DNA from 2 places in the Kitasatospora sp. NPDC030952 genome. Region 2 is predicted to be linked to the other one. Evidence: riboswitches for the same ligand, from Rfam matches in the RefSeq annotation. Region 2 holds a riboswitch; the other holds the start of a gene.
The links. Region 2 has a riboswitch for glycine ahead of gcvP (aminomethyl-transferring glycine dehydrogenase). Riboswitches for the same ligand answer to the same signal wherever they lie in the genome.

Region 1 (9,852 bases), on a different contig from region 2:
TGGAGCCGGCCGAGGAGGAGCTGCCACCGCTGCCCTTGGTGCTGGAGGAGCAGCCGGTGACGACCAGGACCGCGGCGGCAGCCACGGCGGTCAGCACGGCGGTACGGGACCTACGCATGGGTGAGATCAACCCCTTGAGGATGTGGAGGAGGGAGGGCCTGACGCTCGGGTCAGTTGCTCTCGGGTCAGTTGCTCTTGGGATCGAGGGCGTCACGCAGCCCGTCGCCGAGCAGGTTGAACGCGAGCACGGTGATGAAGATCGCGACACCGGGGACCACCATGTACTGGGGGTCCACCTGGTAGTAGTTCTTCGCGTCGGCGAGCATGCCGCCCCAGGAGGACTGCGGGGGCTGGATGCCGACGCCGAGGAAGCTCAGCCCGGCCTCGAAGAGGATGTTGGTCGGGATCAGCAGGGTCGAGTAGACCAGGATCGGGCCGACCAGGTTGGGCAGCAGCTCCTTGAACAGGATGAAGGGGCCGCGGGCGCCGAGGCTGCGGGCCGCGTGCACGAACTCCCGCTCGCGCAGCGAGAGGGTCTGTCCGCGCACGATCCGGCCCATGTAGGGCCAGTTGAAGAAGCCGATCACGAAGATCAGCACCAGGATGTGCAGCGGGAGGCCGTGCAGGCCGAACGCGCCGCCCTGGAGCGAGGCCGAGATCGCGATGGCGAACAGCAGCAGCGGGAACGCCAGGAAGACGTCCATCAGCCGGCTGATCAGGGTGTCCACCCAGCCGCCGTAGTAGCCGGCCATCACGCCGAGCACGGTGCCGATGGTGTTGGACAGCAGGGTCGCGCCGAAGGCGACCAGCAGGGAGACCCAGGAGCCGTCGACCACGCGGGCGAGCAGGTCACGGCCCTGCAGGGGGTCGACGCCGAGCAGGTGGTCCCCGCTCATCCCTCCCCAGTCCCCGAGCGGGAGTCCGCCGAGGTCGGCGTCCAGCAGGTCCGGGTTGGGCTGGTCGGGGTTGAGCCCGAACAGCGACTCCAACGGCCCGGACAGGACGGCCAGGAGGATCAGCAGGATCACCACGATGCCGCCGGCGACAGCGGCCTTGTCCCGCTTGAAGCGGGTCCAGGCGATCCGACCGAGGGAGCGGCCCTCGATCGTCTTGGCCGGGCTCGGGGAGGCGGGTGCCTCGGGTTCGTTCCCGGCGGTAGTGATGGGTGCGGTCATGGTCAGTTGGTCCCCTCGCCGACGGTGGCCGGCCCACGGGTGCCGGGCGCCGGTTCGGCGGTACGGCTGCGGACGTGCGGAGGTGCTAGGAGCAGGTGGTCGCGGCAGTGCGTCGTGCACGGGCACTGCCTCCATGCGGGATGGGCGTCGCATGGATCGAGCGGTCGGCTTGCGCGTTCACCTTCGTGGGGTTCCCAGTACGCGCGGTGCGTTGCGCAGAACTCTCTGCCATCCGAACTGGCTTGCGCCAGCCCTGCCAAGCGACAGATGCCCAACTGTGATCTGCCCGCATGCACCTCCCCGGTCTTCGGCATATACCTCTTCACACGGGTGCGAGAGCCATGTCAAGATGCGTCATCGACGGCGATGGAAGATTCGTCCGGAAAGCACCGAAGCCGACCTGATGGCGCATCAAGTCGGCTTCGTGTCGGAGATTTCGGCAACTGGTCCGGCAACCGGTCTCGGCAACCGGTTTCGGCAATCAGCGGCCGGGGTAGCCGGGCCACTGTCGCTGGGGCTGGTGACCCCAACCCGGCGCGGACTGCTGGGCGCCGTGCGTCCACCCCGGGGTCGGCTGCCCCGGCATCGACTGCCCCGGGTACGGCGGCGGCACCGGCGGGTACGGACCGGTCGGCGGCCGGCCCGCCTCCCGGTCGAAGAACGGCCGGGCGTTCGCGCGCATCCACAGCGCCACCGGGTCGTACTCGTCCGCCATCGCCACCGTGGACACCGCGAGCCCCTCCGGGGCCACCGCGATCGCCCGCTGCATCAGCGCCCGCACCGCCTCCACGGCCGGCGGCGAACTCTCGTACAGGTCCAGGCCGATCGCCAGGTACGGCTCCCCCACCGCCGGCTGCACCCAGGCCCGGCGCAGCGCCCGCACCGCGCGCACCTCGCCGGCCTGCCGCTCCAGCAGCGCGAAGAACTGCTGGGCGTTCACCTGCGGCTCGCTCAGCTTCAACGGCCCGGCCGGCAGCCGGTCCAGGCCCGCGGCGACCCGCCGCAGGTCCGCCCACGGCACCCCCACCCCGCCGCCCGGCGCGTGCGGGTTGAGCCACAGGCCCCAGCGGGTGCGGTACAGCGAGGCGGCGATCTCCCGCCCGGAGATGACCTCATGGGCCCGCGCCCAGCCGGAGGCCGTCAGCTGCTCGGGCGAGGTGACGGCCGGCGCGTAACCGTGGCCGCTGATCTCCATGTTCCCGTACTGCGCGTCCGGGCTGCCCGGCGTGCCGTGCCAGAGCAGCATCCAGACCCGGCCCTCGGCCAGCGCGTGCAGCAGCCGCTCGTACGCGTCGTAGCGCTCCGGCGCGACCTCGCGCAGAGCCTGCTCCAACACGCCCGGATCCGCTGCCGGGTGCCCGGCCGGTGCCTGGCCCCAGGGCCCCGGCACCCCGCCCGCTCCCGTTCCCGCACTCATGCGCCCACCTCGCCGCGCCTCTTTCCTGAACCCGCCGGCCCGTCAGCCGCCTGCACGCACCCTATGGCGCCGCACCGGCCGCCGCCACGGCGACGTGCCTGTGAACGATCCCCGCTCACACCCGCGAGTAGAAGGGCATGACCCGGGTCAGCAGCCACTCGACCACCGGGTCGTCGGCGAGGTCGAGCAGCACGAGGTGGACGCCCCCCGGCAGCGGCGCGGTTCCCAGCGCCCGCCCGAGCGCCTCGTTCACCGCGCCCGGGTCGGCCGGGGCCGCCGGATCCAGCTGGACCCCCACGAACATCACCGTCGGCTCGCCCTCGATGCTGGCCAGTGCCCGGCGCGCGGTCAACACTCCGGGCAGGGACGACAGTTCGGCCCGGCACGCGGCCAGGAAGTACTCCGGGTCCTCGCCCGGAACCGGCTCGCGCAGCGCCACCCGGCCACCGGTCGGCCCCTCCGGCGCGTTCTCGGTGTGCTCCCAGCGGTCCCCGCGCGGGCCGCGGCGCAGCTCGGCCACCCCCTGCGGCGGCACCGGGATGCCCACCGCCGCCTCGGGGTTGACCGCGATGCCCACGCCCAGCGGCAGCCCGCGGGCGAACTCCCAGGCCGGCGCGACCGCGAACGCCATCCCCGGCGCCTGCCGCAGGAACACCTCCTGGGAGGAGAACACCGGCACGTACGGGGCCCCGGCCAGTTCGATGGTCGGCAGGTCCAGCCCCTGCCCGGCCGGGTCGCCCCCGGCCGGCAGCGGGATCCACACCTGGCTGCGGGCCAGCACCTCGACCACCCGCGGGGTCGCCCCCGGGTCGCCCAGCGCGGCCGTCAGCACCTGCTCCAGCTCGTTCGCCGGCCACGCGCCGCCCGACGGCGCCGCCTCCGGCCCGCCCCACCCCTGCTGCTGCTCCACCGGGTACTCCATGCGCCGCCGATCCGGCCTGCCGCCGGGTCGGCCGCCCACTGCTGCGCCGACGCGCAAGAGTTTAGGGCCCGTGTTCGCCTTGGCGTCGTGTGACCGGGTCCCCTCTCCCCTCCTCCGCGAGGACGTGCCATGATGTGCGCGTCCGACGGCATGCGCCGCGGGCCCCCACAACTCCACACCGGCCGCTCGAACCCGCGCGGGAGAGCCCGGAGTGCCCCTCATCGGGGCACGGCCGGCGCCGAAGGAGCAAGTCCTCCCCGGAATCTCTCAGGCCCCCCTACCGCGCGGGTTAGGCACATCTGGAAAGCGGCGTACGGCCCCGCCGTACGCCCACCCACGGTGCAAGCCGCCGCCCTGTCCCCGATGCTGGAACCAGCCGATGCTGGCACCGGCTGAGGGCAGGCGGGCGGCGAAGCTCTCAGGTTCGACGACAGATGGGGAGACCCACGCCGCCGCATGCCCGCGCGCGGGGTCGGCCCCGAGCGGGTCCGGTCCGGCGCGCGCCCCTGAGTGCCCCGACCGAGGAGTTCCTGGCCATGTCGTCCCTCCGCCTGACCGCGCTCGACGCGCTGCACCGCGCCCTCGGCGCGACCATGACCGACTTCGCCGGCTGGGACATGCCGCTGCGCTACGGCAGCGAGCGCGAGGAGCACCTCGCCGTCCGCACCAAGGCCGGCCTGTTCGACCTCTCGCACATGGGCGAGATCACCGTCACCGGCCCGCAGGCCGGCGAGATGCTGGACCACGCGCTGGTCGGCTTCGTCTCCGCGCTCGGCGAGCTGCGCGCCCGCTACACCATGATCTGCGCCGAGGACGGCGGCATCCTGGACGACCTGATCGTCTACCGCCTGCGCGCGGACGCCTTCCTGGTCGTCGCCAACGCCTCCAACGCCCAGCTGGTGCTGGACGAGCTGATCGCCCGCGCCAAGGGCTTCGACGCCGTCGTCACCGACGACCGCGACACCTACGCGCTGATCGCCGTCCAGGGCCCGGAGGCCACCGCCATCCTGGCGGAGACCACCGACGCCGACCTGCCCGGCCTGAAGTACTACGCGATCCTCCCGGCCCAGGTGGCCGGCAAGGAGGTGCTGCTGGCCCGCACCGGCTACACCGGCGAGGACGGCTTCGAGATCTTCTGCCGGCCGGTCGACGCCGAGCCGGTCTGGCAGGCGCTGACCGCCGCCGGCGAGGGCCGCGGCCTGGTCCCGTGCGGCCTGTCCTGCCGCGACACGCTGCGCCTGGAGGCGGGCATGCCGCTGTACGGGCACGAGCTGTCCACCGACCTGACCCCGTTCGACGCCGGCCTGGGCCGGGTCGTCCGCTTCGACAAGACCACCAACGAGGGCGCGTTCGTCGGCCGCAAGGCGCTGGAGCAGGCCGCCGCCGCGGCCGAGTCGCTGCGTGCTCAGGGTGGGGCACCGAAGGTGCTGGTCGGCCTGGTCTCCGAGGGCAAGCGGGTCCCGCGCGCCGAGTACACCGTGGTCTCCGCCGACGGCGCCCCGATCGGCCGGATCACCTCGGGCGCGCCGTCCCCGACCCTGGGCAAGCCGATCGCGATGGCCTACGTCGACGCGGCCCACGCCGCCCCCGGCACCGCCGTCGCGGTGGACGTGCGCGGCAAGCACGAGCCGGTCGAGGTCGTGGCGCTGCCGTTCTACAAGCGCGCCCGCTGAGGCCCTGCCGACCCCGGTTTTCCCATAGGCGCACGTCGGAGCCGTCCGCGCGGCGGCCCGCTGCGTCGTACCCGCTTCCCATCCTGGAGAATGACGCCATGAGCAACCCCCAGCACCTGCAGTACACCAAGGAGCACGAGTGGCTGACGGCCGCCGAGGACGGTGTCTCGACGGTCGGCATCACCAAGCACGCCGCCGACGCCCTCGGTGACATCGTCTACGTGCAGCTCCCCGAGGTCGGCGACACCGTGACCGCCGGCGACACCTGTGGCGAGCTGGAGTCGACCAAGTCGGTCAGCGACCTGTACTCCCCGGTGACCGGCGAGGTCACCGAGGTCAACCAGGACGTCCTGGACGACAACAGCCTGGTCAACAGCGCCCCGTTCGAGGGCGGCTGGCTGTTCAAGGTCCGCGTGGAGGCCACCGACACGCTGCTCAGCGCCGCCGAGTACGACGCGCTCACCCACGCCGAGGGCTGAGCCCCCGCCGGGACGGGCCGCAGCACGGCGGTCCGTCCCGCACCCCACCGTCCCTCCGCTCTCCTCCCCGGGAAGACCACACCATGACGGTTCTCAACCAGTCCCTGCACGCCCTCGACCCGGAGATCGCCGCCGCGGTCGACGCCGAGCTGCACCGCCAGCAGACCACGCTGGAGATGATCGCCTCCGAGAACTTCGCCCCGGTGGCGGTCATGGAGGCCCAGGGTTCGGTGCTCACCAACAAGTACGCCGAGGGTTACCCCGGCCGCCGCTACTACGGCGGTTGCGAGCACGTCGACGTGGTCGAGCAGATCGCGATCGACCGGATCAAGGCCCTGTTCGGCGCCGAGCACGCCAACGTCCAGCCGCACTCGGGCGCCCAGGCCAACGCCGCCGCGATGTTCGCGCTGATCCAGCCGGGCGACACCATCCTGGGTCTGAACCTGGCCCACGGCGGTCACCTGACCCACGGCATGAAGATCAACTTCTCCGGCAAGCTCTACAACGTGGTCGCGTACCACGTCGACGAGAAGACCGGCCAGGTCGACATGGCCGAGGTCGAGCGCCTGGCCAAGGAGCACCAGCCGAAGCTGATCATCGCCGGCTGGTCCGCCTACCCGCGCCAGCTCGACTTCGCCGCGTTCCGCCGGGTCGCCGACGAGGTCGGCGCGCTGCTCATGGTCGACATGGCGCACTTCGCCGGCCTGGTCGCCGCGGGCCTGCACCCGAACCCGGTGCCGTACGCGGACGTGGTCACCACCACCACCCACAAGACCCTGGGCGGCCCGCGCGGCGGCGTCATCCTGTCCAAGGCCGAGTACGCCAAGAAGATCAACTCCGCGGTCTTCCCCGGCCAGCAGGGCGGTCCGCTGGAGCACGTCATCGCGGGCAAGGCCGTCGCCTTCAAGGTCGCCGCCTCGGAGGAGTTCAAGGAGCGCCAGCAGCGCACCCTGGACGGCGCCAGGATCCTCGCCGAGCGCCTGCTGCAGGCCGACGTCGCCGAGGCCGGCGCGTCCGTGCTGTCCGGCGGCACCGACGTCCACCTGGTCCTGGTCGACCTGCGCAACAGCCAGCTCGACGGCCAGCAGGCCGAGGACCGGCTGCACGAGGTCGGCATCACCGTCAACCGCAACGCCGTCCCGAACGACCCCCGCCCGCCGATGGTCACCTCGGGCCTGCGGATCGGCACCCCGGCCCTGGCCACCCGCGGCTTCCAGGCCGAGGACTTCCGCGAGGTCGCCGACATCATCGCCGAGGCGCTCAAGCCCGCCTTCGACGAGACCGTCGCCACCGCGCTGAAGGCCCGGGTCACCGCCCTGGCCGAGAAGTACCCGCTCTACCCCAACCTCTGATCGTCTGATCCTCCGGCCGTCTGGCCATCTGACCGCTTGGTCTTCTGATCGTCGGATCGTCGGAGGAGGGTGACCGGCCTCACGGCGCCCGGCCACCTGCCGTTTCCGGGGCACCGCGCACACTGGACAGTACGCGCGCGGTGCCCCGTCCCATGCACCCGCTTTGTCCTTCCACGAGACCCAGACAAGGACGTCCCCGTGGCCATCAGCGTCTTCGACCTCTTCTCCATCGGCATCGGCCCGTCGAGCTCCCACACCGTCGGCCCGATGCGCGCCGCCCGGATGTTCGCCCGCCGCCTGCGCTCCGAAGGCCTGCTGGACCGGGTGACCGGGGTGCGCGCCGAGCTGTACGGCTCACTGGGCGCCACCGGCCACGGCCACGGCACCCCGAAGGCCGTCCTGCTGGGCCTGGAGGGCAACTCGCCCCGCACCGTCGACGTCGACCAGGCGGACAAGGACGTCGAGCGGATCACCGCCGAGAAGCGCCTCAACCTGCTCGGCGAGCACCCGATCGACTTCGACACCGACAACCAGCTCGTCCTGCACCGGCGCCGCTCGCTGCCGTACCACGCCAACGGGATGACCCTGTGGGCGTACGCGGCGGACGGCTCGGCGCTGCTGGAGAAGACCTACTACTCGGTCGGCGGCGGCTTCGTGGTGGACGAGGACGCGATCGGCGCGGACCGGGTCAAGCCCGACGACACCGTGCTGAAGTACCCCTTCCGCACCGGCGACGAACTGCTCCGGCTCAGCCGGGAGACCGGGCTGTCGATCTCCGGCCTGATGCTGGAGAACGAGAAGGCCTGGCGCAGCGAGGAGGAGATCCGCACCGGGCTGCTGGAGATCTGGTCCGTGATGCAGGAGTGCGTGCGGGCCGGCATGAGCCGCGAGGGCATCCTGCCGGGCGGCCTGAAGGTCCGCCGCCGGGCCGCCGCGGGCGCCCGGGCGCTGCGCGCCGAGGGGATCGGGCCGGCCAACGCGATGGAGTGGGTCACCCTCTACGCGATGGCGGTCAACGAGGAGAACGCCTCCGGGCGCCGGGTGGTCACCGCCCCGACCAACGGTGCGGCCGGGATCATCCCCGCCACCCTGCACTACTACCTGAACTTCATCCCGGGCGCCGACGACGACGGCATCGTCCGCTTCCTGCTCGCGGCCGGCGCCATCGGCATGCTCTTCAAGGAGAACGCCTCCATCTCCGGCGCCGAGGTCGGCTGCCAGGGCGAGGTCGGCTCCGCCTGCTCGATGGCCGCGGGCGGCCTCGCCGAGGTCCTCGGCGGCACCCCCGAGCAGGTCGAGAACGCCGCCGAGATCGGCATCGAGCACAACCTCGGCCTCACCTGCGACCCGGTCGGCGGCCTGGTCCAGATCCCCTGCATCGAGCGCAACGGCATGGCGTCGGTCAAGGCCGTCACCGCGGCCCGGATGGCGCTGCGCGGCGACGGGCGCCACCACGTCTCGCTGGACAAGGCGATCAAGACGATGAAGGAGACCGGGGCCGACATGAAGATCAAGTACAAGGAGACCTCGCGCGGCGGCCTCGCCGTGAACGTCATCGAGTGCTGATCGCCGTGCACTGACCAGGGATTGTGACGAGTGGCCCCCGGGCGGAACCCCGTACCGTCCGGGGGCCACTCGTGTCTCTTGGCGCTCCCTGGGTGCTCCCTGGATGCTCCCCGGGTGCTCCCCGGCCGCCCTCTGGTCGTGGCGGGGCCGGCGGCGCGATAATCGCGGCGGGTCGGTCCACGCCGGAGGGGAGACGGATGTCGTTCCAGCCGCCGGAGCCGCGCCGACCGCCGCCGCCCTTGGCACCGCCGCCCTTGGTGCCGTCGCTGGTCGGGCCGCTGCGGCGCCGGTGGGTGCGGGTGCTGATCGCCGCCGGCACCGGGGTGCTGGCCGGGGTGCTCGCGGGCGGCGGCTGGTACCTGCTGGACCGCCCCGACGACGTAGACCGGCCGGCCGTCGTGGCCACGCCGCCCACCTCCGGCCTCGGTCCGACCGGCTCGACCGACCCGGCCGCGCCGACCGATCCCGCTGCGCCCACCTATCCCGCCGCGCCGACCGGCCCCGTCGGGCCGCACCTGACGCCGGTGCCGGACCCGGCCGGGTTCACCCTCCTCGTCCCCGACGGCTGGCAGCGGCGCGTCGACGGCACCTCGGTGTTCTACGACTCCCCCGACCATCGCAGCCTGATCCAGGTGTTCGTGATGGACGGCAACCCCCCGTACCAGCAGGCTGTGGAAACCGACGGGGACCTCGCCCGCAACCCGGCCCGGTTCCCCGGCTACCACCGGATCCGGCTGGAACGGACCGCGGGCGGCAGCGCCGAGCTGGAGTACGCCTACGACCTGGCCGGCTCCGGCGTCCGCCGGGCCGTCGAACACGTGCTGGTCGGGCCGGACGGCACCACCTGGTCCGTCCTGGTGGCGGGACCGGAGGACGGCTGGCCCACCCCGCTGCGCGAGCTGCTGCAGTCGGAGGTCGCCTCCTTCTGCTTCGCCGGCCGGTGCCCGTGAGGCCTCAGGGCCGTGAGGCCGTCTCCGGCTCGGGGCTCGGCTCCGGCTCCGGTTCCAGCTCCGGGTTCGGGTTCGGGCTCGGGTTCGGGCTCGGGTTCGGGCTCGGGCTCGGGCTCGGGTTCGGCCGGGCCAGGCAGGCCACCGCCGTGGCCACCGCCGCCAGGGCGACGCCGCCCGCCACGGTGCCGTGCAGCCCGCTGGTGACCGCCGTGCCGACGGCGTCGCGGACGGCCTGCGGCAGCCCGGTCAGCGCGGCCGGGGTGAGCCCGCCGCCGCCGGTCAGGTGGGCGGCCTCGGCCGGGCTCAGCCGGGCCTCCA
Region 2 (9,852 bases):
GAGCTCCGCCGAACGGGTGTCACAGGCCTGCTGGAAGAGCACCGGACGGGTCTCCCGCCACAGCTCCCGCCCGAACAGGAACGGGGAGTTGGCACCGAGCGCGAGCTGCGGCCCGCAGATCGCCTGGGCGGCGTTCCACACCGAGGAGAACCGCTCCGGGGTCACCTGGAGGTGCAGTTGCAGCGAGGTCGCGGCGGCCTCGGCGACCATGGTGATCGACTCCAGCTGGAGGTGCTCGACGCCCTCGATGTCCAGCGCGATGTCCTCCCCCCGGGCGGCCAGGATCTGGTCGCTGAGCAGGCTGTACCGCTGGTTGTGGCTCATCGCGTCCAGCCCGGTGTGATCGTTCTCCAGGGTCGGCAGGATGCCCACCATGACGATCCGGGCGCCGGCCTCGGCCGCCTGCCGGTCGGCGTAGCGCAGTCCGGTGTCGATCTCCTCGCGCAGCTCCTCGAAGACGTGCCCGCAGAGCCGGTGCGGCACGATGTTGACCTCGATGTTGAACTGGCCCAGCTCGGTCTGGAAGTCGCTGGAGCCGATCGCGCTCAGCACCTGGGCGTTGCGCATCACCGGCAGGCCCTGTTCGTCGGCCAGGTTGAGCTCGATCTCCAGCCCCATCACCGCCCGCGGCCGGTCGAAGCGGTCCTCGCGCAGCATCCGCCCGAGCGCGTCGAGGCAGGCCTGGAGCTTGAGCCGGTACTGCTGCCGATCCGCGAGATCCGCCCGAGTCGCCACGACCTTCTCGCCCACGGTCCCCTCCTCCTGAGACACCCGGCCGGTCGACCGTGCCAGCATCATGCCCACCTCGAAGATCGATACCCGAACGCGCCGACTGGCTTGCAATGCAAGGGATCTGACGGTGATTCAGGCCATCTGCAGACTTGCTCGGCGCCACCGCCTGTGATAAACAGATCACCCTGCGCATTTGTTCGATGAAGTCGCTGAGTTCGCACTGCGCTCCGGCCGGTCCGTTCCCCGCCCCGAGGCCCTCGTCGAGGGCGGCGACCGCGCCGGCGCCGCGATCCTGCACAACCGGACAAGGCCGGCCCCCCGTCACCGTAGACGCACCGCGCCGCGCCGGTATGCCGCACTCGCACGCCGATCTCACCTGGAGAGGCGGACCCGCCATGACCCTGCAGACCCCCCAGCCCCCACCGAGCGCCCTGCGCGCGGTGCTGGGCGCGCTCGACTCGGAGACCGCACTGCGCCAGCCCGCCGCCGCAGCGCTGCGTCACCCGACCGGTCCACTGCTCCCCGCGCACCCGCTCGCGGTGCACGTCCTCGACGGTCCGCACCCGGAACTGCCCAACGCCCGTCGGACGGGCTGGCGCTTCCTGATCAAGGACGGCCCGGAGGTGGCGGCCGCCGCCGAGGTGGTGCAGAGCGCCGAGGGCCACACCTTCTCCCACTTCACCGCCGGCCCGTACCTCTCCTCCACCGTCCGGGCGCTGCGCGAGGCCTGGCAACTCGCCCAGAGCTCCCGCTCCCGCAGCCAGCCCCGGCTGCTGACCTTCCCGGGCCAGTACGCCACCGCGCTCTGGCTGCACAGCCCCGACGCCGGCCCGTCCACCGACCTGCTGATCCCGCTGGCCCCGGCCCCGCTCGGCGTCACCGCGCACCGCGCCTACCCGGCCGCCGAACTGCTCCCGCTGCTCACCCGCGCCCCGCTCGCCCGGCCGCTGCTGCTCGGCTCCGCCTGAGCCCGCGCCACCCGCCGCACCGGCCGCCGGGCACCGTGCCCGGCGGCCCTTCGCCGTGCGCTCCGACGGCCGCTGACGGCCGATGACGGTCGTTGACGGCATCACCCGAACGGCTACCACCCGAGTGGGCCACCCGCCATGGCCCCGTCGGGCCATGCGCCGACTGACCCACCGGTGCGCGGATTCCCCCGGGCCCCACCTGAACGGGTGATCTCTGCCCCGGAGTTGTGGCGCATGTCACCAAATTGCTGCGCGCGCGAGCTCGGATGCCGACACTGGGAACTAGCGTGGAAGGACCACCTGTCCTACCCACTTGAGCATCGGTCAAACCTGGCTGATGCGCGGACAGGATCCGACCACCAGGCGGCTCCGGACGGCTCGACCTCCGGTGACCGCACCACGGGGAGGATCGCAGAGCGAAGCGAGGGTACGCGTATGTGCCAGCACCGTCCTGAGTGCCCGATGGCCGAGTCCGAGGACCGCGAGGCGGCCGTACCGGTGGCCTGCCACCCGGAGCAGGGCTGGAGCCTGCTCTGCAACGGCGTCGTCCTGTTCGAGGACACCGGAGAGCTGCTGCCCGACGGCCGGGTGATCGGCCCGCGCCGGCCCGTCGCCCACGCGGCCTGAGCCGACCCGGCCCGACGACCGTACGGCCGGAACCGTACGGCCCGGGCCCATCGGGCGGGGGGAGACACCGAGACGCAAAGGGCAGGGCCCTGGCAGAAACGTTCTGCCAGGGCCCTGCCGCGTTCCTGCTCAGACGCCGTACTCGTCCAGCGGCGGGCAGGAGCAGACCAGGTTACGGTCGCCGTACGCGCCGTCGATCCGGCTCACCGGCGGCCAGTACTTGTCCGCCGGGTTCACGCCCGCCGGGAAGACCGCCTCCTGCCGCGAGTAGCCGTGCGCCCAGTCGCCGGCCAGCGTGGCGGCGGTGTGCGGGGCGTTGCGCAGCGGGTTGTCGTCGGCGGCCCACTCGCCCGAGCCGACCTTGTCGATCTCGCCGCGGATCTCGATCATCGCGTCGCAGAAGCGGTCGATCTCGTGCAGGTCCTCGGACTCGGTCGGCTCGATCATCAGCGTGCCGGCCACCGGGAAGGACATCGTCGGCGCGTGGAAGCCGTAGTCGATCAGGCGCTTGGCGATGTCGTCCACCGTCACGCCCGTCTCCTTGGTCAGCGGGCGCAGGTCGATGATGCACTCGTGCGCGACCAGCCCGCCCGGACCGGTGTAGAGCACCGGGAAGTGCGGGGCCAGGCGCTTGGCGATGTAGTTGGCGTTCAGCACCGCGACCTGGGTCGCGTGCTTGAGCCCCTCGCCGCCCATCAGCCGGACGTACGCCCAGGAGATCGGCAGGATCGCCGCCGAGCCCCACGGCGCGGCCGAGATCGGGCCGACGCCGGTGGCCGGGCCGGCCTCCGCCTGCAGCGGGTGGTTCGGCAGGTACGGCGCCAGGTGGGCGCGCACCGCGACCGGGCCGACGCCCGGGCCGCCGCCGCCGTGCGGGATGCAGAAGGTCTTGTGCAGGTTCAGGTGCGACACGTCCGCGCCGAACTTGCCCGGCTTGGCGAGACCGACCAGGGCGTTCAGGTTGGCGCCGTCCACGTACACCTGGCCGCCGGCCTCGTGCACCAGGGCGCAGATGTCGGTGATCTGGGTCTCGTACACGCCGTGGGTCGACGGGTAGGTGACCATCAGCACCGACAGGTTGTCGCGGTGCTGCTCGATCTTGGCCTTCAGGTCCTCGACGTCCACGTCGCCGTCGACCAGGGTCTTCACCACGACGACGCGCATGCCGGCCATCACCGCGGAGGCGGCGTTGGTGCCGTGCGCCGAGGACGGGATCAGGCAGACGTCGCGCTGGGTGTCGCCGTTGGCGTGGTGGTAGGCGCGGACGGCCAGCAGGCCGGCCAGCTCGCCCTGGGAGCCGGCGTTCGGCTGGATCGAGACGGCGTCGTAGCCGGTGACCTCGACCAGCTGCTGCTCCAGCTGGCGGATCAGGGTCAGGTAGCCCGCGGCCTGGTCGACCGGCGCGAAGGGGTGCAGCTGACCGAACTCCGGCCAGGTCACCGCCTCCATCTCGGTGGTGGCGTTGAGCTTCATGGTGCAGGAGCCCAGCGGGATCATGCCGCGGTCCAGCGCGTAGTCCCGGTCCGACAGGCGGCGCAGGTAGCGCAGCATGGCGGTCTCCGAGCGGTGGCTGTGGAAGACCGGGTGGGTCAGGTACTCGTCCGCGCGCAGCAGCGCGGCGGGCAGCGCGTCGGCGGCCTCGGCGACCTCGACCGCGGGGACGCCGAACGCGGCCCAGACGCCGGCCAGGTGCTCGCGGGTGGTGGTCTCGTCGGTGGAGACCGAGATCCGGTCCTCGCCGTCCTGGAACACGTTGATGCCGTTGGCGCGGGCGGCCGCGGCGATCTCGGCGGCGCGGCCCGGGACGACGGCGGTGACGGTGTCGAAGAACTCGCCGTGCAGCAGCTCGACGCCGCCGGCCCGCAGGCCCTCGGCGAGGGCGGCGGCGTAGCGGTGGGTGCGCCGGGCGATGTCGGCCAGGCCGTCCGGGCCGTGGTAGACGGCGTACATCGAGGCCATCACGGCGAGCAGCACCTGGGCGGTGCAGATGTTGCTGGTGGCCTTCTCGCGGCGGATGTGCTGCTCACGGGTCTGCAGCGCCAGGCGGTAGGCGCGGTTGCCGTCGGCGTCGACGGAGACGCCGACCAGGCGGCCGGGCAGCGAGCGGGCGTACTCGGCGCGCACCGAGAGGTAGCCGGCGTGCGGACCGCCGAAGCCCATCGGCACGCCGAAGCGCTGCGAGGTGCCGCAGGCGATGTCGGCGCCCAGCGCGCCCGGGGACTTGAGCAGGGTCAGCGCCAGCAGGTCGGCGGCGACGGCGACGATCGCGCCCAGCCCGTGGGCCTGCTCGATCACCGGGGTGAGGTCGCGGACCACGCCGGTGGCGCCCGGGTACTGCAGCAGCACGCCGAAGACGCCGCGCTCGGCGATCTCGGCCGGGATGCCCCCGGACAGGTCGGCGACGACGACCTCGACACCGGTCGGCACGGCGCGGGTGTTGATCACCGCGACGGTCTGCGGCAGGGTCTCGGCGTCGACCAGGAAGACGCCGCCCTTGACCTTGGTCACGCGGCGGGCCAGCGCCATCGCCTCGGCGGCCGCGGTGCCCTCGTCCAGCAGCGAGGAGCCGGAGGTGGGCAGGCCGGTCAGGTCGGAGACCAGGGTCTGGAAGTTGAGCAGCGCCTCCAGGCGGCCCTGCGAGATCTCCGGCTGGTACGGGGTGTAGGCCGTGTACCAGGCCGGGTTCTCCATGACGTTGCGCAGGATCACCGGCGGGGTGAAGGTGCCGTAGTAGCCCAGGCCGATCATCGGCTGGAGCACCTGGTTGCGGCCGGCCAGCTCGCGCAGCTCGGCGAGGACCTGCGCCTCGCTGCGGCCCGCGGGCAGGTCCAGGGCGGTGATGGAACGGATCGCCTCGGGAACGGCGGTGGCGGCGAGCTCGTCCAGCGAGCCGTAGCCGACGGACGCCAGCATCTTCTCCTGCGCGGCGGCGTCGGGGCCGATGTGGCGGTTCTCGAAGGGGCTGGCCAGCTCAAGCTCGGTGAGGGTCGAGGCGCTGGTGGGGCGTCCCGCGTTCGGCTGGGCGTTCATGGTGGTCGAGGCCTCCTGGTCACGGACCGGCGGGGGTACGCACGCCGACCGGCCGACGCCGCTGCGGACAGCGGACCGGCCTGGGCGGACGGACCCGAAAGGCCTCCCCCTCTGTCATCGGGACCTGAGAGCTTCGCCCGCACGTCGCGCTGTGGCGCTCCGTCGGCTTGCACCGTCGGTGAGGGTGGTGATCGCCGGCTCCCGCGCCGACGCTCCTGCCCTGCTTTCCAGAGTGACCTATCCCGCACGGTACGGATGCCTGAGAGATTCCGGGGAGGAGTTGCTCCTTCGGCGCCTCGACCAGCGGTTTTCGCTGTCGGGGACTCTCCCGAGCGGGCTCGGCGGTCGCGGCCCAGGGTACCAGCGGGCGGCCCTGCGATCACGGGTGCGTCGGGTCGACTCCGGGTCTACGCGCGTCCCCCGTACGGAGCAGCGCGGACCCGTCCGGCCGCACCCCGGTCGCGCACGTCCGGTTCATGGCTTTTGGTGTGAAGTGGCGGACGGGACGGGTGCTCCGGCCGCCTTACCTGCGGGAGTTCCGCAGGCGCAGCGCTTGGAGGAAAGAGTGCAGACCGACATCGACCCCCGAGACCTCATCGGCCACAAGGCGGTCGACCGCAACGGAGACAAGATCGGCACGATCGACGAGGTGTACCTCGACGACGCCACCGGCCGGCCGGAGTGGGCGGCCGTCCGCACCGGCATCTTCGGCCGGGACGCCTTCGTCCCGCTCACCACGAGCGAGTTCTCCGGCGAAGAACTCCGGGTGCCCTACGACAAGTCGCTGGTCAAGGACTCGCCGGACTTCGGCGTGGGCCAGCACCTCTCGCCCGCCCAGGAGCTCCAGCTCTACCGCTACTACGGGCTCGACACCCCGGCGGACGGCCACCCGGCCAACGGTGAGCCCGCCCGGGCGGCCCAGCCCGACCTCGACTTCGGCACCACCACGGCCGCCGCGGTCGCCAAGCCGCTCGCCTTCCACTCCCCCGAACCCGGCCCGACCATGACCACCGTCGCCACCGCGACGACCACCAGCACCGACACCGCCACGGAGGCCCACGTGCGGACCCTCAGCACCCCCGCACCGGTCGCCAACGGCACGGTGACCGCGCCGACCGCCACCCCGGTGGTCGAGCCGAAGCACCAGCCGGTCCCGTCCGCGGTCGATCCGACCGGCACCGCCGCCGCCTCGGCCCCCAACGGCCCGGTCGAGATCACCTGCCGCGAGGAGCGCCTGGACATCACCACCGAGTGGCACGTCCTGGGCACCGCGAAGCTGCGCAAGTACGTGACCAGCGAGCAGGTCGAGCGCCGCGTCCCGGTGGTCCGCGAGCGGGTCCGGGTGGAGCGGATGCCGGTCGGCGACGCCGAGCGCGCCTCGCTCACCGAGAAGGAGATCGCCGAGGCGGTGGAGGAGGTCACCCTCCGTGAGGAGCGGCCGGTGGTCCGCAAGTACCTCGCCCCGATCGAGCGGGTCCGCCTGGTGGTGGAGCGCTACACCGCGGAGGAGGTCGTCCAGGACGAGCTCCGCCGCGAGAACGTCGAGGTCCACGACGACACCGCCGCGGCCGCCGAGCCGGACGCCCCGGTCATCGACGGCGCCCGCCCGTCCGCGCTGCGCCCCCTGGTCTGACCGACCCCGCACCAGCAAGGGCCTCGGACTCCGGTCCGGGGCCCTTCGCCGTGCCCGCCCCCGCGCCGAGCCCACCCGACCGGCCGTCAACGCCCGGTCCGCCGAAGGCAAAGCCTTCCCCTTTGCCAAACCTTAACCACTCGATATTTGACACTCTGAAGTATCTCCCTGCACAGTTACTTCAGTTCATTCACTATGTACGGGAGGAAGCAACCGTGAGTGAGGCACCACAGCCCACCACCGCGGCCGAGAAGCAGAGCAACGCCCGGGTCCTGCCGGCCCTCATCCTGGCGATGCTGTCGTTCAGCGTGGTGCAGACCGCGGTCGTACCGATCCTGCCGTCGCTGGCCAAGGAACTGGACGTCTCCGGCTCCAACATCACCTGGCTGATGACCGCCAACCTGCTGTCCGCGGCCGTGCTGACTCCCCTGCTGGGCCGCTTCGGCGACCTCCGGGGCCGCAAGCCCATGCTGCTGATCTCGCTGGCCGGCCTGGTCGCCGGTTCGGCGCTGGCGGTCAGCACCCACTCCTTCACCTGGCTGATCGTCGCCCGCGTCCTCCAGGGCGCCGGCGGTGGCGTGATGCCGCTGGCGATCAGCATCGTCCGTGACGAGCTGCCCAAGCAGAAGGTGACCGGCGGCGTCGCCGCCATCAGCGCCTCGATGGGCGTCGGCTCCGGCCTCGGCCTGGTCGCGACCGGCCTGCTGCTGGAGCACTGGAACTACAAGTCGATCTTCTGGATGGGCCTGGCCTTCGGCCTGCTCGCGGTCGCCCTGGTCGCCTTCCGCGTCCCGTCCGACCCGGTCGTCGACAAGGAGGGCGGCGCCGACCCGCTCGGCGCCATCACCCTGGCCGCCTGGCTCTCCGCGCTGCTGGTCGCCGTCAGCCAGGGCAACCACTGGGGCTGGACCTCCACCAAGACCCTCGGCCTGTTCGCCGTCGCCGCCGTGGTCGCCCTGATCTGGGGCGTCATCGAGACCAAGGTCGCCCACCCGCTGGTGGACCTGAAGATGATGGGCCGCCCGGCCGTCGCCTTCACCAACCTGGCCGGTCTGCTCATCGGCTTCGGCATGTACGGCTCGTTCATGGTCATCAGCAACTTCGCCCAGACCCCGGAGAAGCTGGCCCACTACGGCTTCACCGCGACCGTCCTGCACGCCGGCGTGATGCTGCTGCCGTCCGCGATCGGCTCGATGGTGGCCGCCCCGGTCGGCGCCGTGCTGATCGCCCGCCGCGGCCCGCGCCTGCCGCTGGTCCTCGGCGGCGTCCTCGGCGCGATCGCGATGGCCTACCTGGCGCTGCGCCACAGCGCCGAAGGCGACATCTACACCGCCTCCGCCATCTTCGGCCTCGGTATCGGCCTCGCCTTCGCCGCGATGCCCGCCTTCATCAACGGCGCCGTCCCGGTCGAGCAGAGCGGCATCGCCAACGGCATGAACTCCGTGCTCCGCACCGTCGGCGGCGCGATCGGCACCGCCGTGATGACCGCCATCCTGACCGGTGACACCATGAAGTTCCCGATCAAGCTGCCGGTGCAGATCCCCACCCTGGACGCCTACAAGCACGCGTTCTGGACCACGGCCGTCATCTGCGTCATCGCCGGCGTCGTCCCCTTCCTGATCCGTACCGTCAAGCCGGCCGTCACCGCCGTCGCCGGCGGCTCGGCCCGGCAGGACTCCAGCCCCGAGCTGGCCAAGACCGACGCCTGACGAGGCGTCCGGCCCGCGCGCTCAGGGACAGGACGCGCGGGCCCGGCCTCCGCTCGGTCGCGAGGGCATCACGACCGTCCGGGGACCGGCACGGTATGCGGCCCCACCCGGTACTCCTACCGGGTGGGGCCGTTCCGCGTTCTCCCGCTTCACTCCCCGTCGCCGGCGGGCTCCTCGGCCTGCCGCAGCGGCAGCGGCCGGGCCGGCTCCAGCTCCGGATCGTCCACCGAGAAGGTCCGCACCCGCCCCGGCCCGCTCCACGGCGTCTCGAACCGCACGGTCACCCGCCCGACCCCGCTGCCCTGCACCCAGCCCGGCCCCCACTCGGCGTGCCGGACGTCCTGTCCGGGCATCCAGCGCCGCACCACGGGCTCCTCCGGCTCCTCCTCGGCCACCGCCGCCTCGGCGACCTCGGCGTGCTCCGCCGCCTCCTCCCGGAGCGCCTGGGCGAACAGGTCCTCCTGGGTGTAGTCGGCCAGCTGGGCCACGCCCACCCCGAGCAGCCGGACCCCGCCGGTGATGTCCACCTGCTCCGCCAGGCGCCGCGCCGTCGCGGTGATCACCGCCTGGTCGTCGGTGGGCCCGCCCAGGGTCTCCGAGCGGGTCAGGGTCGAGAAGTCGAAGCGCCGCACCTTGAGCACCACCGTCCGCCCCGAACGCCCGGCCGCCCGCAGCCGCCGCACGCACCGGCCGGCCAGCGCCTCCACCTCGCGCAGCACCCGGTCCCGGTCGGCCAGGTCCACCTCGTAGGTGTCCTCCACCGAGACCGACTTGGCGTCCTGGTCGGCCACCACCGGCCGCTCGTCCAGTCCTATGGACATCTGGAAGACCCCGGCGCCGTGCGCCCGCCCGAGCAGCTGGACCAGCTCCGCCTCCCCCGCCTCCGCCAGGTCGGCCACCGTGCTCAGCCCGGCCCGCCGCAGCACCTGCTCGGTGGCCGGCCCGATCCCGGGCAGCGCCCGGACCGGCATCGGCCCGAGCACGGCCCGCTCCTGCCCGGGCTCGATCAGCACCAGCCCGTTCGGCTTGGCCTGCTCGGAGGCGATCTTCGCCATCAGCTTGGAGCCCGCCGCCCCCACCGAGCCGGTCAGCCCGGTGAACCGCTGGATGTCCGCCCGCAGGTCCTCCGCCAGGGCCAGTACCAGTTGCTCCC

Region 1: linked by a shared signal. The riboswitch ahead of gcvT (glycine cleavage system aminomethyltransferase GcvT) and the one ahead of gcvP (aminomethyl-transferring glycine dehydrogenase) in region 2 are both predicted to bind glycine.

What each region holds. Positions count from the first base shown of each region.
Region 1 is NZ_JBVIFM010000003.1:44,876-54,727, forward strand. It holds gene ACZ47G_RS07855 (ABC transporter substrate-binding protein) at 1-118, opposite strand, end outside; gene ACZ47G_RS07860 (ABC transporter permease) at 186-1,175, opposite strand; gene ACZ47G_RS07865 (enhanced serine sensitivity protein SseB C-terminal domain-containing protein) at 1,657-2,592, opposite strand; gene ACZ47G_RS07870 (enhanced serine sensitivity protein SseB C-terminal domain-containing protein) at 2,708-3,514, opposite strand; glycine riboswitch at 3,702-3,807, shown strand; gene gcvT (glycine cleavage system aminomethyltransferase GcvT) at 4,051-5,187, shown strand; gene gcvH (glycine cleavage system protein GcvH) at 5,286-5,666, shown strand; gene glyA (serine hydroxymethyltransferase) at 5,750-7,018, shown strand; gene ACZ47G_RS07890 (L-serine ammonia-lyase) at 7,217-8,584, shown strand; gene ACZ47G_RS07895 (hypothetical protein) at 8,782-9,534, shown strand; gene ACZ47G_RS07900 (DHA2 family efflux MFS transporter permease subunit) at 9,539-9,852, opposite strand, start outside.
Region 2 is NZ_JBVIFM010000022.1:135,475-145,326, forward strand. It holds gene ACZ47G_RS31095 (glutamate-cysteine ligase family protein) at 1-750, opposite strand, end outside; gene ACZ47G_RS31100 (hypothetical protein) at 1,128-1,700, shown strand; gene ACZ47G_RS31105 (DUF5999 family protein) at 2,136-2,327, shown strand; gene gcvP (aminomethyl-transferring glycine dehydrogenase) at 2,457-5,357, opposite strand; glycine riboswitch at 5,462-5,593, opposite strand; glycine riboswitch at 5,595-5,698, opposite strand; gene ACZ47G_RS31115 (PRC and DUF2382 domain-containing protein) at 5,923-6,990, shown strand; gene ACZ47G_RS31120 (MFS transporter) at 7,206-8,699, shown strand; gene ACZ47G_RS31125 (DNA polymerase IV) at 8,849-9,852, opposite strand, start outside.